Regions from separate parts of the Caldicoprobacter guelmensis genome, predicted to be linked through region 2. Evidence: a T-box and tRNA genes for the amino acid it is inferred to sense, from the RefSeq annotation. Region 2 holds a T-box; the other holds one or more tRNA genes.
What was found. The T-box of region 2 lies ahead of pheS (phenylalanine--tRNA ligase subunit alpha). A T-box ahead of a tRNA ligase gene usually reads a tRNA of that ligase, here a tRNA-Phe.
Positions count from the first base shown of each region.

Region 1 (6,279 bases), on a different contig from region 2:
TTCAGATGCAACCGCCTTAAGGGAGGCCATTTCTCGATATTGTGGCGTATCACCAGATGAAGTCATGGTGGGAGTAGGGTCAGACGAATTAATAAGGGTTACAATAAGCGCCTTTGTAGGAAAGGGAGATGTGGTGCTGTGTCCCAGCCCATCATTTGCAATGTACGGAATATTTACCCGTATAGCGGGGGGTATCCCCGTAGATGTGCCGCTGGATGATAATTTTAATTATGATATGGATGCATTTTATAAAGCGATAGAACAGCACAAGCCAAAACTTGTGTTCGTATGCTCTCCCAATAATCCTACAGGCAACGTTATCGATAAGGCTGACCTTATGAACTTAATCAAAAATTTTAACGGCGTGGTAGTGGTGGATGAGGCCTATGGAGAATTCTGCGAAGAGTCGATTGTCAGCCAAAGCGTCAATTACCCTAATGTTTTGGTTCTTAAAACTTTTTCGAAGGCTTTTGGGCTTGCCGGCCTCCGCATAGGATATATGATAGGAAATCGAAGGCTAGTTGAAGAGGTATATGCTGTAAAACCTCCTTACAACATAAACAGCTTCTCACAGAGGGTTGCACAGCTCGTGCTTGAAAACGTCGACGTCTTTCGTATCAGGATTGCTACAATAGTGAATGAAAGGGAGCGATTGTACCACAGATTAAGCGCTGTAAAGGGAGTAGAGGTTTATCCTTCAAAGGCCAATTTTTTGCTGATAAAGGTTGATGATGGCGAAATGGTCTACAAAAAACTGAAAGAGCAAGGTATACTGGTTCGCAACTTCCCAAGCGACCCTAGACTAAAAAGTCATCTACGCATCACGGTAGGTATAAGGCAGGACAACGATACCTTTGTAGAAGCGCTAAAGTGCATATTGGAGGGATAAGTGATGGATCAAAGGATAGGCAGAGCAGAAAGGCATTCGATGGAAACAAGTGTAAGGGTGGAGATAAACCTGGAAGGCCAGGGACAAGCTCGGATAGATACCGGTATCGGATTTTTTGACCACATGCTCAACATCCTAGCAGGGCACAGCGGCTTTGACCTTACTGTGGAATGTCACGGTGACTTAAATGTTGACGGCCATCACACGGTAGAGGATGTGGGTATCGTCTTGGGGAGAGCTTTTGCGCAGGCCCTTGGGGACAAAAAAGGAATATGCCGTTACGGGACGTCTTTTATACCCATGGATGAGTCGCTGGCCATGGTAAGCCTGGATATAAGTGGTAGGCCGTATCTGCATTGGGATATACCGCCGATTGCTCCTATGGTAGGAAATTTTGACACCCAGCTTGCTGAGGAATTTTTCAGGGCTTTCTCCAGCCAATGTGGAGTTACGCTACATATAAGGGTTTTGTACGGCAAAAATGCCCATCACATGCTGGAAGCCGTCTTTAAAGCTTTTGCCCGGGCCTTACGTCAGGCGGTGAGTATAGAAAAAGGGGTGGATAAAGTTCCTTCTACCAAAGGAATAATTGATTGATAGTATCTTTAAAAATACAGGAGGCAATTTGGGATATGATAATATATCCGGCAATAGACATAAAAGAAGGGAAATGTGTTCGTTTAAGGCAGGGCAGGATGGATCAACAAACAGTGTACAGCGAAAATCCGGTAGAAGTTGCTCTGCAATGGAAAGCCAGGGGTGCGCGATTTCTCCATGTGGTGGACCTGGACGGCGCATTCCAAGGGCATTCGCAAAACGAAGGTGTTATAAAGGAAATAGTAAAAAGGACAGGTATACCTGTTCAGGTGGGTGGCGGTATACGCTCTATGGAAAGGATAGCCTTTCTTTTGGAGGAGATTGGAGTGGCCAGGGTTATACTGGGCACAATAGCGATAGAGGATCCCGCATTGATTGAGCAGGCTGTGAAGCGTTTTGGGACATCTATAGCCATTGGCATAGATGCAAAAAATAATCGAGTAGTCACAAGAGGTTGGGTAAATGAAAGCGATGTAACGCCAGTAGAGCTGGGTAAAAAAGTTAAAGAGATGGGCGTGGAGACAGTAGTCTATACCGATGTGCTACGTGATGGGACGCTGGAGGGGCCAAATATATCATCTACTAGAGAGATGGTAGAAAAAACAGGCCTCAGTATAATAGCATCAGGTGGTGTAAGCTCTCTCGAACACATAGTTCAGCTTAAGTCAATCGGAGTGGCTGGTGTCATTGTAGGTAAGGCCCTGTACAGCGGCAATATAAACTTAAAACAAGCCTTAGAATTGGAGTAAAGTACAGATTGATGTAAACGTTGGCGAAAGGGAGGAATTTTTACTCATGTTGATGGATGAGGTGAAATTTAACAGCGATGGACTGATACCTTCCATTATTCAGGATAAAAATACGGGAGAAGTGCTGATGTTGGGCTATATGAACCGCCAGGCATTGCAAAAAAGCCTTGAAACCGGAATAACTCATTTTTGGAGCAGAACCCGTAGAAAATTGTGGATGAAAGGAGAAACTTCGGGCCACATTCAGAAAATAGAGGAGGTATTCATCGACTGCGACGGCGATGCTCTGTTATTTAAGGTAGAACAGGTTAAGGCTGCCTGCCATACCGGCTATAAGTCCTGTTTTTATCGGTGTGCTGATAAAGTCAGCGATGAATGGGTCGTAAAGGGGGAGAGGGTGTTTATTCCTGATGAAGTGTACGCTGATGCAAAAAAGGAAAATGAACATAAAGTGAATAGTATGGCTGAACAACCTTCTTCGGAAATGCATAAGGAATTATTTGAAAAACAAAATTGTCCTGATACGAAGGCCTCGGTATTGCGGGAATTGTATGACGTTATAGTGGACAGAAAACTGCATCCCAGAGAAGGGTCTTATACATGTTATCTATTTGAAAAAGGTATTGATAAAATTTTAAAAAAGGTAGGAGAGGAAGCATCTGAGGTGATTATTGCAGCAAAAAACAGGGTAAAATCTGAGGTTATATACGAAGTAAGTGACCTTATGTATCACCTCTTAGTTTTATTGGTTGAACAGGGGATAACTCTTGATGAAATATATGATGAATTGAAAAGGCGAAGATAGAATAAAGGATATTTATAAAGATAATGTGAGATTTTAAAAGAAATGTAAAGATAATCAAGATAAATCCACGTGGATTGTTTTTGACTTATAGTCACAGGTACTATATACTAGAAAGAGTCAGAAGACGTTATGATAAGGTGACGGTGAAAAGGGGCGGGTAGTACGCCTCGGTAGCTCAGTTGGTAGAGCAGCGGACTGAAAATCCGCGTGTCGGTGGTTCGATTCCGCCCCGAGGCACCAACATGAAAAGTTAATATGCGGGAATAGCTCAGTGGTAGAGCGTCACCTTGCCAAGGTGAAAGCCGCGGGTTCGAATCCCGTTTCCCGCTCCAGTATGGCGCCGTAGCCAAGCGGTAAGGCAGAGGTCTGCAAAACCTCGATTCCCCAGTTCGAATCTGGGCGGCGCCTCCAAATTTTTGCCGGAGTGGCGGAACTGGCAGACGCACAGGACTTAAAATCCTGGGGTCTGAAGAAGACCGTGCCGGTTCGAGTCCGGCCTCCGGCACCAGATTGAAATATTCGGTAAGTTGTAACGGATTAACCTCCTCACACAAATCCAGTGTTGGTGAGGAGGTCGTTTTTATGGGTAGATAAAAATACTAAGCTTCGTTAAAGGGACTACATAAGCTCTTGAAGTGACCTGGAAAGGTGTACTAGATAGTGGACAATTTAATAATGGGAGATGGGTATGAAGCCACTTGAAAGAATTTCTAGAACGGAAAAGATTGTAAATAGTTTGAAAGAATATATTGTTTCAGGAGAATTCAAAATTGGAGATAAATTCCTAACAGAAATGGAAATAAGTAAACAATTAAATGTAGGTCGTTCCACTGTGAGAGAAGCTCTAAGGGTTCTTCAAACAATGGGATATATCGAATTAAGACCGGGACGAGGTGCTTTTGTCCTTAAGACGAGAGAAGATGAGATAGGTAATATAGTAAATTGGTTTACTGAACATGGTGTGGAAATCATGGATTTTATGGAAGTGCGAATGTCTATTGAAACACTGGCTGTTAGGTTGGCTGCTGAAAGAAGAACAGAAGAACATTTAAAAGAAATGGAGGAGTTATATAATGAATTTGAACAGGAAATAAAAGACAAGAAAGATGCAGTAAAGTTAGCATTGCTAGATGAAGCTTTCCATAACTCTATAGCAAGAGCGTCAAATAATAAATTGTTGGTAAGTATTAGCGAAAAGGTGGCAAGAGCTTTTGGTGATTACAGGAGAATGGCTTTTTCTGTTACTGAAAATGCCATCCATGCGCTTGAGCCGCATAAAGAAATAATGGAAGGGATAAAGGAAAAGGATGTTAAAAAAGCTGAAAGTGCGATGGTAAGACATTTGGAAATATCTTTAGAAGATATAAAAAAAGTAATGAGGGCGAATTCATGAGGGAAGGAGGTGAAGGGTAAGAATAAGGAGATTGATATGGAGAAGAAGAATAAGAGGTTATATCTAATTGTATGATGTCAGATATGAATAAAAACTGACCTAAGATACTAAAACATGTATTTTTTAGGAAAGCATATACATAAAAAGGTGTAATCGCTTTTTATACAAGTTATAAAGTTATTTTAAAATTTGCAAAGAAATCTCTGTAGTGTAAGGAGTGTGTGGTATATGAAAAAGAATTTTGGGAAGATTCTTTTACCAATTATTACACCTTTTAAAGAAAATGAAGAGGTAGATTATGAAGTATTTAAGGAATTATTGAATTATTTGATTGAAAATAATTGTTTTGACACATTGATCGTTACAGGAACAACGGGTGAATTTAATACTTTGACGTTTGAAGAACGGGTAAATCTCTTTGAAATTGCAGTTAAAGTATTAAACGGGAAGAAACCGATAATAGCAGGTACTGGGTGTGGATCAACAAGGGAAACAATTGCTTTAACTAAAGCTGCAAAATCCCTGGGAATTGATACTTGTATGATAGTCGCACCGTTTTATTGTAAGCCCACTCAGCAGGCTATTAAAGAACATTATCTTGCAATTGCTGATGAGTGTGATGTGGATATTCTACTTTACAATATACCCCTTTTTACTGGTGTTAATATAGAGCCTTCTACTTTAAGAGAGCTTGCAAAGAACAAGAGATTTATAGGGATTAAAGATGAGGCTGGGGTAAATCCTGTTCAGTTGACGGATTATTACTATGCGGTGAAGGATATAAATCCAGATTTCTTGCTTATCAATGGAGATGATATAATGTTAATGCCTACCATTGCACAAGGCGCAGTGGCTATAGTGAGTGGAGGTGCTCATATACTTTCTAAAGAAATAAGGCAGGTGTTTGAGCTTTGTGCTGCGGGTAAGTTAGAGGAAGCTATAGAGATATACAGAAAGATATTTTTATTCTGCAAGACGAATGGGATTAATGGACGGATACATCCAAATTCCATGTTAAGGGCGGCGATAGAAATAGTGACGGGTATTAAAGTAGGTAAACCAAGAAGGCCTCTTGATGGAATAAATGAAGCTGAAAGGCAGATTCTTTTAAATACATTAAGGGAAATAGGTTTAATTAAATAACATTTCCAGCCTTTATAGTTTTTTAATTTCTGCAAAATAAATGACTTGTTATTTTTGGTAAAAAGAAAGTAGGTGTTTGAAGTGGGTAAAGGTGATGATATAAGAGGTATTATAGTACCATTGCTTACACCATTTGATAAGTTTGAGAAATTAGATGAAGGATTATTTCGCAAACAGGTGAGGTATTTGTTATCGTGTGGAGTGCATGGGTTAAGTCCAGGAGGAAGTACCGGCGAGGGGGCCATGGTAAAAGACGAGGAACTAGCCCGCATGATAGAGATAATAAGAGAAGAGGATACACGTGGAATTAAAGTAATTGCAGGTATAATTAGATGTTCGGTGCGTGATGCTATTAGTGCAGGTCTTATTGCTAAAAAGGCAGGAGCCGATGCTTTAATGGTAACGCCTGTATTTTATAATGTGCTTGTACCCAATGAAGAAGGTAATTACTTATACTTTAAGAAGATCTCCGATGAAGTTGGACTTCCTATTATAATTTACAATGTTATTCCTCAAAATCCAGTATCTGTGAATATGTTTCTCAAACTTTTGGAGATTGATAACGTTATTGGGATCAAGCAAAGCATTGGTGGCATTATGGAGATGTATGCAATGAAACAAGCATGTAAAGATAAGGGACTTGTTTTTGCTGCAACAGATGAAATGCTTTTTTCCTGTTTTGAATTAGGAGCAGATGGGGCAA
Region 1 is NZ_JAFBDW010000001.1:289,828-296,106, reverse strand. It holds gene hisC (histidinol-phosphate transaminase) at 1-889, shown strand, start outside; gene hisB (imidazoleglycerol-phosphate dehydratase HisB) at 893-1,486, shown strand; gene hisA (1-(5-phosphoribosyl)-5-[(5-phosphoribosylamino)methylideneamino]imidazole-4-carboxamide isomerase) at 1,522-2,235, shown strand; gene hisIE (bifunctional phosphoribosyl-AMP cyclohydrolase/phosphoribosyl-ATP diphosphatase HisIE) at 2,282-3,040, shown strand; tRNA gene JOD02_RS01580 (tRNA-Phe) at 3,205-3,280, shown strand; tRNA gene JOD02_RS01575 (tRNA-Gly) at 3,298-3,372, shown strand; tRNA gene JOD02_RS01570 (tRNA-Cys) at 3,377-3,451, shown strand; tRNA gene JOD02_RS01565 (tRNA-Leu) at 3,459-3,548, shown strand; gene JOD02_RS01560 (FadR/GntR family transcriptional regulator) at 3,729-4,433, shown strand; gene dapA (4-hydroxy-tetrahydrodipicolinate synthase) at 4,662-5,576, shown strand; gene JOD02_RS01550 (dihydrodipicolinate synthase family protein) at 5,658-6,279, shown strand, end outside.
Region 1: it encodes a tRNA-Phe, which carries the amino acid that the T-box ahead of pheS (phenylalanine--tRNA ligase subunit alpha) is inferred to sense. The anticodon was not compared.

Region 2 (6,279 bases):
CCTGAATGGATTGGAAAGTCACTGAAACAGATCAACATGAGAGTGGTATACGGCCTCAATATTGTGGCCATAAAACGCGGCGATGATGTGCTGGTCTCTCCAAAAGGTGAGGACGTGATTTATGAAGGCGACGTATTGGTGGCCATTGGGCGGAACGACCACATAAAGATGTTAGAGGAGAGGGCACAGGAGTAAAAGGTGGTAATGCGCTTGGAAGAGTACGTCACTAGTACGCAAAACCCTTCTATCAAGCGAATTAAAATGTTGCACAACAAAAAATATAGGGATATCTACGGGCAGTACTTGGTAGAAGGAGTTAAGATGGTAAAAGAAGCGTTAAATGAAGGCGAAAGCATCTGGGCTTTGGTGGTATCAAGAGGGTTTAACTGGCTTGAATTTAAAAACCAGGTAGGCATACCGATAGATAATTTGAGGACTTTAGTTGTAGAAGATAAGCTGTTTGCGAGCATCAGCGATACACAAACGCCTCAGGGGATTCTAGCGGTGGTAAACAAAAAGGAGTATCGTCTTGAACACCTGTTGAGCAAACAATCGTTTTTTATAGTGGTTTTAGACCAGATAAGAGATCCGGGGAACCTGGGAACCATAATAAGGACTATGGATGCAGCAGGGGGAGATGGAGTTGTTTTGCTCAAAGGCTGTGTGGACCCCTTTAATTTAAAGGTTGTGCGCTCCACCATGGGCTCGATATTTCGCATGCCCATCTATGAGGTGGAGGACCACATCGAGTTTTTCAACAGGCTTGTGGAAGCCAAAGTCCATATTCTGGTCAGCCATCTGAACGGTTCCAACCTATTTGAGTGGCCGGGGGGATATGATAGAATAGCTGTTGTCGTTGGGAATGAATCAGAGGGCGTGCGTCAAGAAATATGCGGGTTTGCTTCTTCGCTAGTAAGGATACCCATGCCGGGGAGAGCAGAATCCCTTAATGCTTCGGTGGCTGCAGGTGTATTGATATATGAGGTGCTGCGCAAATCAGGCAAATAATGCCTTGAAATTTCTTGAATCCAGGTAGTGCGTATGGTATAATTAGCCTAAGAAAAGCCGGTGAAGGAGATGGGACCGGTGAGGCTGGCTGACATAATATGGAAAATTTTTGAAAAGACGGGTTCCATAAATGCTTACATCCTTTACAAGGAACTCGTAATGCTTTAATAGATAAAGGCGATGATGGAGAGGAGTATACCCTTAACGTCTTTATACAGAGAGGGGGACGCCATGGGCTGAAAGCGCCCCTATAAAGACGAGGGTAGAAGTTCGCTCCGGAGCTGGGGGCTGAAGTGGTAGTAGGTCCTGCCGGGTTTGACCCGTTATCGTTGAAGGAGGTTTCGTTTTTCACGAAACGAAATTGGGTGGTACCACGTGGCGTGTTAAGCCTTCGTCCCATGCTCGGACGAAGGCTTTTTTAATACATGACCATATCCATGAAAGGAGAGGGCTGTAGATGAAGGACCAGCTGGAACAGATTAAAAGGGAAGCTGAGCAAGCTCTTGCGCACATAGATAGTCTTGAAGGGTTGTCGAACTTTCGAGTAGAATTTCTAGGCAAAAAGGGCAAATTAACCCAGATTTTGAGAGGCATGGGAAAGCTCTCTGCTGAGGAGAGGCCCCAAATAGGCCAGCTTGCTAACCAGATACGGGCTTATCTTGAAGATGAGATTGAAAAGAAGAGAAAGGTGCTTGAAGAGGAGACACTCAACCGACGATTGAAGGATGAAGTGATCGACGTTACCATGCCGGGCAGGCGCCATTATCGTGGCAAGCTGCATCCCCTTAATATGGTGTTAAACGAAATTAAGGATATTTTCCTGGGAATGGGTTTTGAGATCGCCGAGGGGCCAGAGGTTGAATGGGATTATTACAATTTTGAGGCCCTTAATATTCCTAAGAATCATCCTGCACGGGATACGCAGGATACCTTCTATATTACAGACAATATACTTTTGCGTACCCATACCTCGCCTACCCAGATCCGCGTAATGGAGAGGCAGAAGCCTCCTATAAAGATCATAGTGCCCGGCCGGGTTTATAGGTCGGATGCGGTGGATGCCACCCACTCTCCCATCTTCCATCAGGTGGAAGGGTTGGTTATAGATAAGAACATCACCATGGGCGATTTAAAAGGCGTACTTGACGTGTTTGCCAAGGAGATGTTTGGACCTCAGACAAAGACGCAGTTCAGACCCCATCATTTTCCGTTTACCGAGCCCAGCGCAGAGATGGATGTGAGCTGTACCACATGCGGTGGCAAGGGATGCCGTGTATGCTCGTATACTGGTTGGATCGAAATTCTAGGTGCCGGTATGGTGCATCCAAAGGTGTTAAAGTATGGTGGGATTGACCCTGAGCAGTACAGCGGTTTTGCCTTTGGCATGGGCCTTGATCGCATAACCAACCTGAAATATGGGATAGATGATATAAGGCTGCTGTTTGAAAACGATATGCGTTTCCTGGAGCAGTTTTAAGGGGGTGGAGATAAATGCTGGTACCGCTTAAATGGTTGAAAGAGTACGTGAAAGTAGATGTACCTGTTGAACAGCTGGCGCACCGACTTACCATGACGGGGACAAAAGTTGAGAGTATAACCAGGCTGGGCGAAGGCATAAGTAATGTTGTGGTGGGAAAAATACTTGAAATAAAGCCTCATCCCAATGCCGACAAGTTGGTGGTATGCGTTGTTGACGTTGGAAAATGCAAGGTGCAAATAGTGACCGGTGCTCCAAATGTGAAGGAGGGACAGCTTGTACCTGTGGCACTCGATGGCGCTACATTGCCTGGAGGGTATAAGATAACCGCCACCACATTGCGAGGGGTTGAATCCCAGGGAATGTTGTGTTCCGGAGAGGAGCTAGGGCTTACCGAAGAAGACTATCCGGGAGCAGGGGTGGACGGTATATTGATTTTGCAGGAAGAATACCCTTTGGGGATGGACATAAAGGAAGCATTGGGATTAGATGACCATGTGCTGGAGTTTGAGGTTACTTCCAATCGTCCAGATTGTTTAAGCGTCATAGGCATAGCCCGCGAGGCATCGGTGGCTTTGAACTCCTCTTTTACATTGCCGCATATAGAGGTAAAGCCGGGTATCGGGGATGTCAATGCCGAGGCCAAGGTGGTGGTTGAGGCCCCTGACTTGTGCCCCAGATACTGTGCGCGCGTAGTAAAAGATGTAAAGATTGGCCCATCTCCGAGGTGGATGCAGCGCAGGCTGATTTCTGCAGGTGTTAGGCCCATAAACAACATCGTTGACATAACCAATTACGTCATGTTGGAGATGGGACAGCCCATGCACGCCTTTGACCTGGATAAGGTGGCGGGCAGAACCATCGTGGTGCGTACAGCGCGCGAGGGCGAAAGGCTGGTCACACTGGATGACAAGGAAAGGGTGCTCAGCCCGGATATGTTGGTTATAGCCGATGTAGAGAAGCCCATAGGCCTGGCGGGAGTTATGGGTGGGGCCAATACTGAGATTACCGATGGAACAAGGAACATTTTGCTGGAAAGTGCGCTGTTTGATAGGGGAGTCATACGACAGACGGCAAAGGCGCTTGGAATTCGTAGCGAGGCCTCGCTCAGGTTCGAAAAGGGGTTGGATATACACAACGCAAGAGCTGCTTTAGACCGTGCTGTGCAGCTTATTCAAGAGTTAGGCATTGGGACAGTTGTTGAGGGAGTGATAGATGTCTGCCATGGTTCTCTAGAGAAGAGAATTTTAGAGATACCCTGGAAGAGAGTAAACAGCCTTCTAGGTCTTAACCTATCGGCTGATGAGATGGCCGATATTTTGGCTAGGCTGGAGTTCAAGGTTGAGGTAAAGGGCGAATACATGCGCATAGAGGTTCCATCGTTTAGGCAGGACATAGAGGGTGTGGCCGATATAGCCGAGGAAGTAGCCCGCATCTACGGCTACAATAATATACCCATGACTTTGATGGAAGGCACACAAAGCCGGGGCAGGAAGACCAGGCGACAAAAGCTTATGGACAGGGTAAAAGATGTACTGGTTGGCACGGGCCTTTATGAGGTAGTAACCTACTCTTTTACCAGCCCAAAAGTTTATGGACTATTAGGCATCACCAATCCCCAGCTCATACCCAAAACAGTCAGGATCTTAAATCCTTTGGGCGAGGACCAAAGCATAATGCGCACCACGCTCATCCCGAGCCTTCTGGAAGTGCTTTCGCGTAACCGTAACAGGGGAATGGAAAGGTGCCAGATATTTGAAATAGGGCCAGCTTTCTTGCCCAAGTCGCTGCCGCTGGAGGATTTGCCAGAGGAAAAGCCGCTTTTGACCATTGCAGAGTACGGGCTGGACCTCGATTACTATGACCTGAAAGGCAAGGTTGAGGTGTTGCTGGATGAACTGGGGTTGCTGGATGAGGCCGAGTTTGTACCTCATGCTCATCCCACCTTCCATCCAGGGAGAACAGCCCTTTTAAAGATAAAAGGAAAAGGAGTAGGATTGCTTGGTGAGATACATCCAAAGGTGGCTAAAAACTTTCAGCTTGAAGTGAGAGTTCTGGTGGCCGAGCTTGAACTTGATACGCTACTTGATTTTGCAAAAGAGGAGAAAAGATATAGGCCGCTTCCCAAGTATCCGGCTGTTGAGCGAGACCTGGCGCTGGTGGTCAAGAAAGAAGTGTTGGCTGCTCAGGTGGAAAACTGCATAAAAGAGCTGGGAGGGGAACTGCTCGAAAGAGTGGAGCTCTTTGATGTGTATGAGGGTAGACAGATACCTGAAGGCTATAAGAGCATAGCATATTCCTTAAGCTATCGTGCTGCCGACAGAACCCTGACGGATGAAGAGGTAAATTCTCTGCATGATAAGATTGTAAAGGGTCTAGAACAACGGTTGGGTGCAAGGTTGCGATAGAGATGGGAGTTCCAAAAATTCGACAAAACGCTTGTTTAAACATGGCGGGTGTTGTATAATAGTACCGAGGATAGCGGGGGAACGGAGATGTGATCCATGGTGGACAAGACTAAAACCGTGGTGAGGATCGGCGGTCGAGAATATACCATAAGGAGTGTGGAGTCTGAGGAGTACATCCACAAAGTGGCCATTTATGTCGACAAGAAGATGGAGGAGATCAGGCAGCGGCAGCCCAATCTCAGCACCACGATGTTAGCCATGTTAACGGCCATCAATTTGGCTGATGAGGTTATCAAACTCCAGGAAAGGGTTGAAAAGCTTCAGAGGGAAATAAGCGTCTTGCATTCAGTACTGGAAGAGGATGGACGGAATGACATTCCAAATTCATCTGGTGTTTATGATGTATTGCGCAGGGCGCGACGTTGAAATAGTGTGAAGGTTTACAAAAAAGCAAAAGCATATGAGGAACGATGTGGGTTATAAAAAGCAGCCTTTGGGCTGCTTTTTGTTTGGGATTGCCACGTGAGTTTATAGAATCTTTGCCTATAGGTGTGGTATAATGAATATCGCAATTTTTCACGGCAAATAAACTTTAAAGTTGAGGGATTGAATGTGAACGAGAGAACATTTCGTGTACTGGAATACGATAAGATTATTGAGATGCTTAGTGGCCATACAGTATCGGCGCCTGGGTACGAAATGGTACAAGATTTGCTTCCTTACAGGGAGAAGGATAAGGTGATTTCGGCCCTGGCAGAAACTGAAGAAGCTTTAAAGATAATGATTAAATACGGGATGTCGCCTTTAGGGGCATTTCCTGATATTCGCAGCCATTTGAGAAGGGTTGAAAAAAGGGCAATGCTGGGCCCGGAAGAACTGCTGGAGATAGGGCACGTGCTTAAGACGTGCTCCAGGCTTAAAGAAGCCTTTAAAAGCAGGGATGGCTTAAATGAAGCCGGGCTCACCATCATTCCAGGATTAGTGTATCAGCTAAAATCTCACGACGGGTTGATGAACGAGATATTCAGGTGTATAGAGCCTGATGGGCGGATAGCAGACAGTGCTAGTCCCGAGCTTCACGATATTCGCCGCAATATAACGCGGTGTCAAGAGAAAATAAAGGAGCTTTTGAATAGCTATATACAGTCCCCGCAGTACCAGAAATTCCTTCAGGAGCCTATTGTTACTATAAGGAATGGAAGGTACGTTATTCCGGTAAAGCAGGAGTATCGCTCCAACGTGCCTGGATTGGTACACGACCAGTCGGTCAGCGGAGCTACCCTGTTTATTGAGCCCATGGCGGTGGTGGAAGCCAACAACAAGCTTAAGGAATGGATGCTCAAAGAAGAGCAGGAAATAAAGCGCATCTTGTCCAGGTTGACTGAA
Region 2 is NZ_JAFBDW010000002.1:389,055-395,333, forward strand. It holds gene JOD02_RS04450 (potassium channel family protein) at 1-195, shown strand, start outside; gene JOD02_RS04455 (TrmH family RNA methyltransferase) at 211-1,008, shown strand; gene JOD02_RS04460 (YqzL family protein) at 1,078-1,176, shown strand; T-box leader at 1,180-1,410, shown strand; gene pheS (phenylalanine--tRNA ligase subunit alpha) at 1,466-2,485, shown strand; gene pheT (phenylalanine--tRNA ligase subunit beta) at 2,500-4,893, shown strand; gene JOD02_RS04475 (cell division protein ZapA) at 4,990-5,319, shown strand; gene JOD02_RS04480 (endonuclease MutS2) at 5,506-6,279, shown strand, end outside.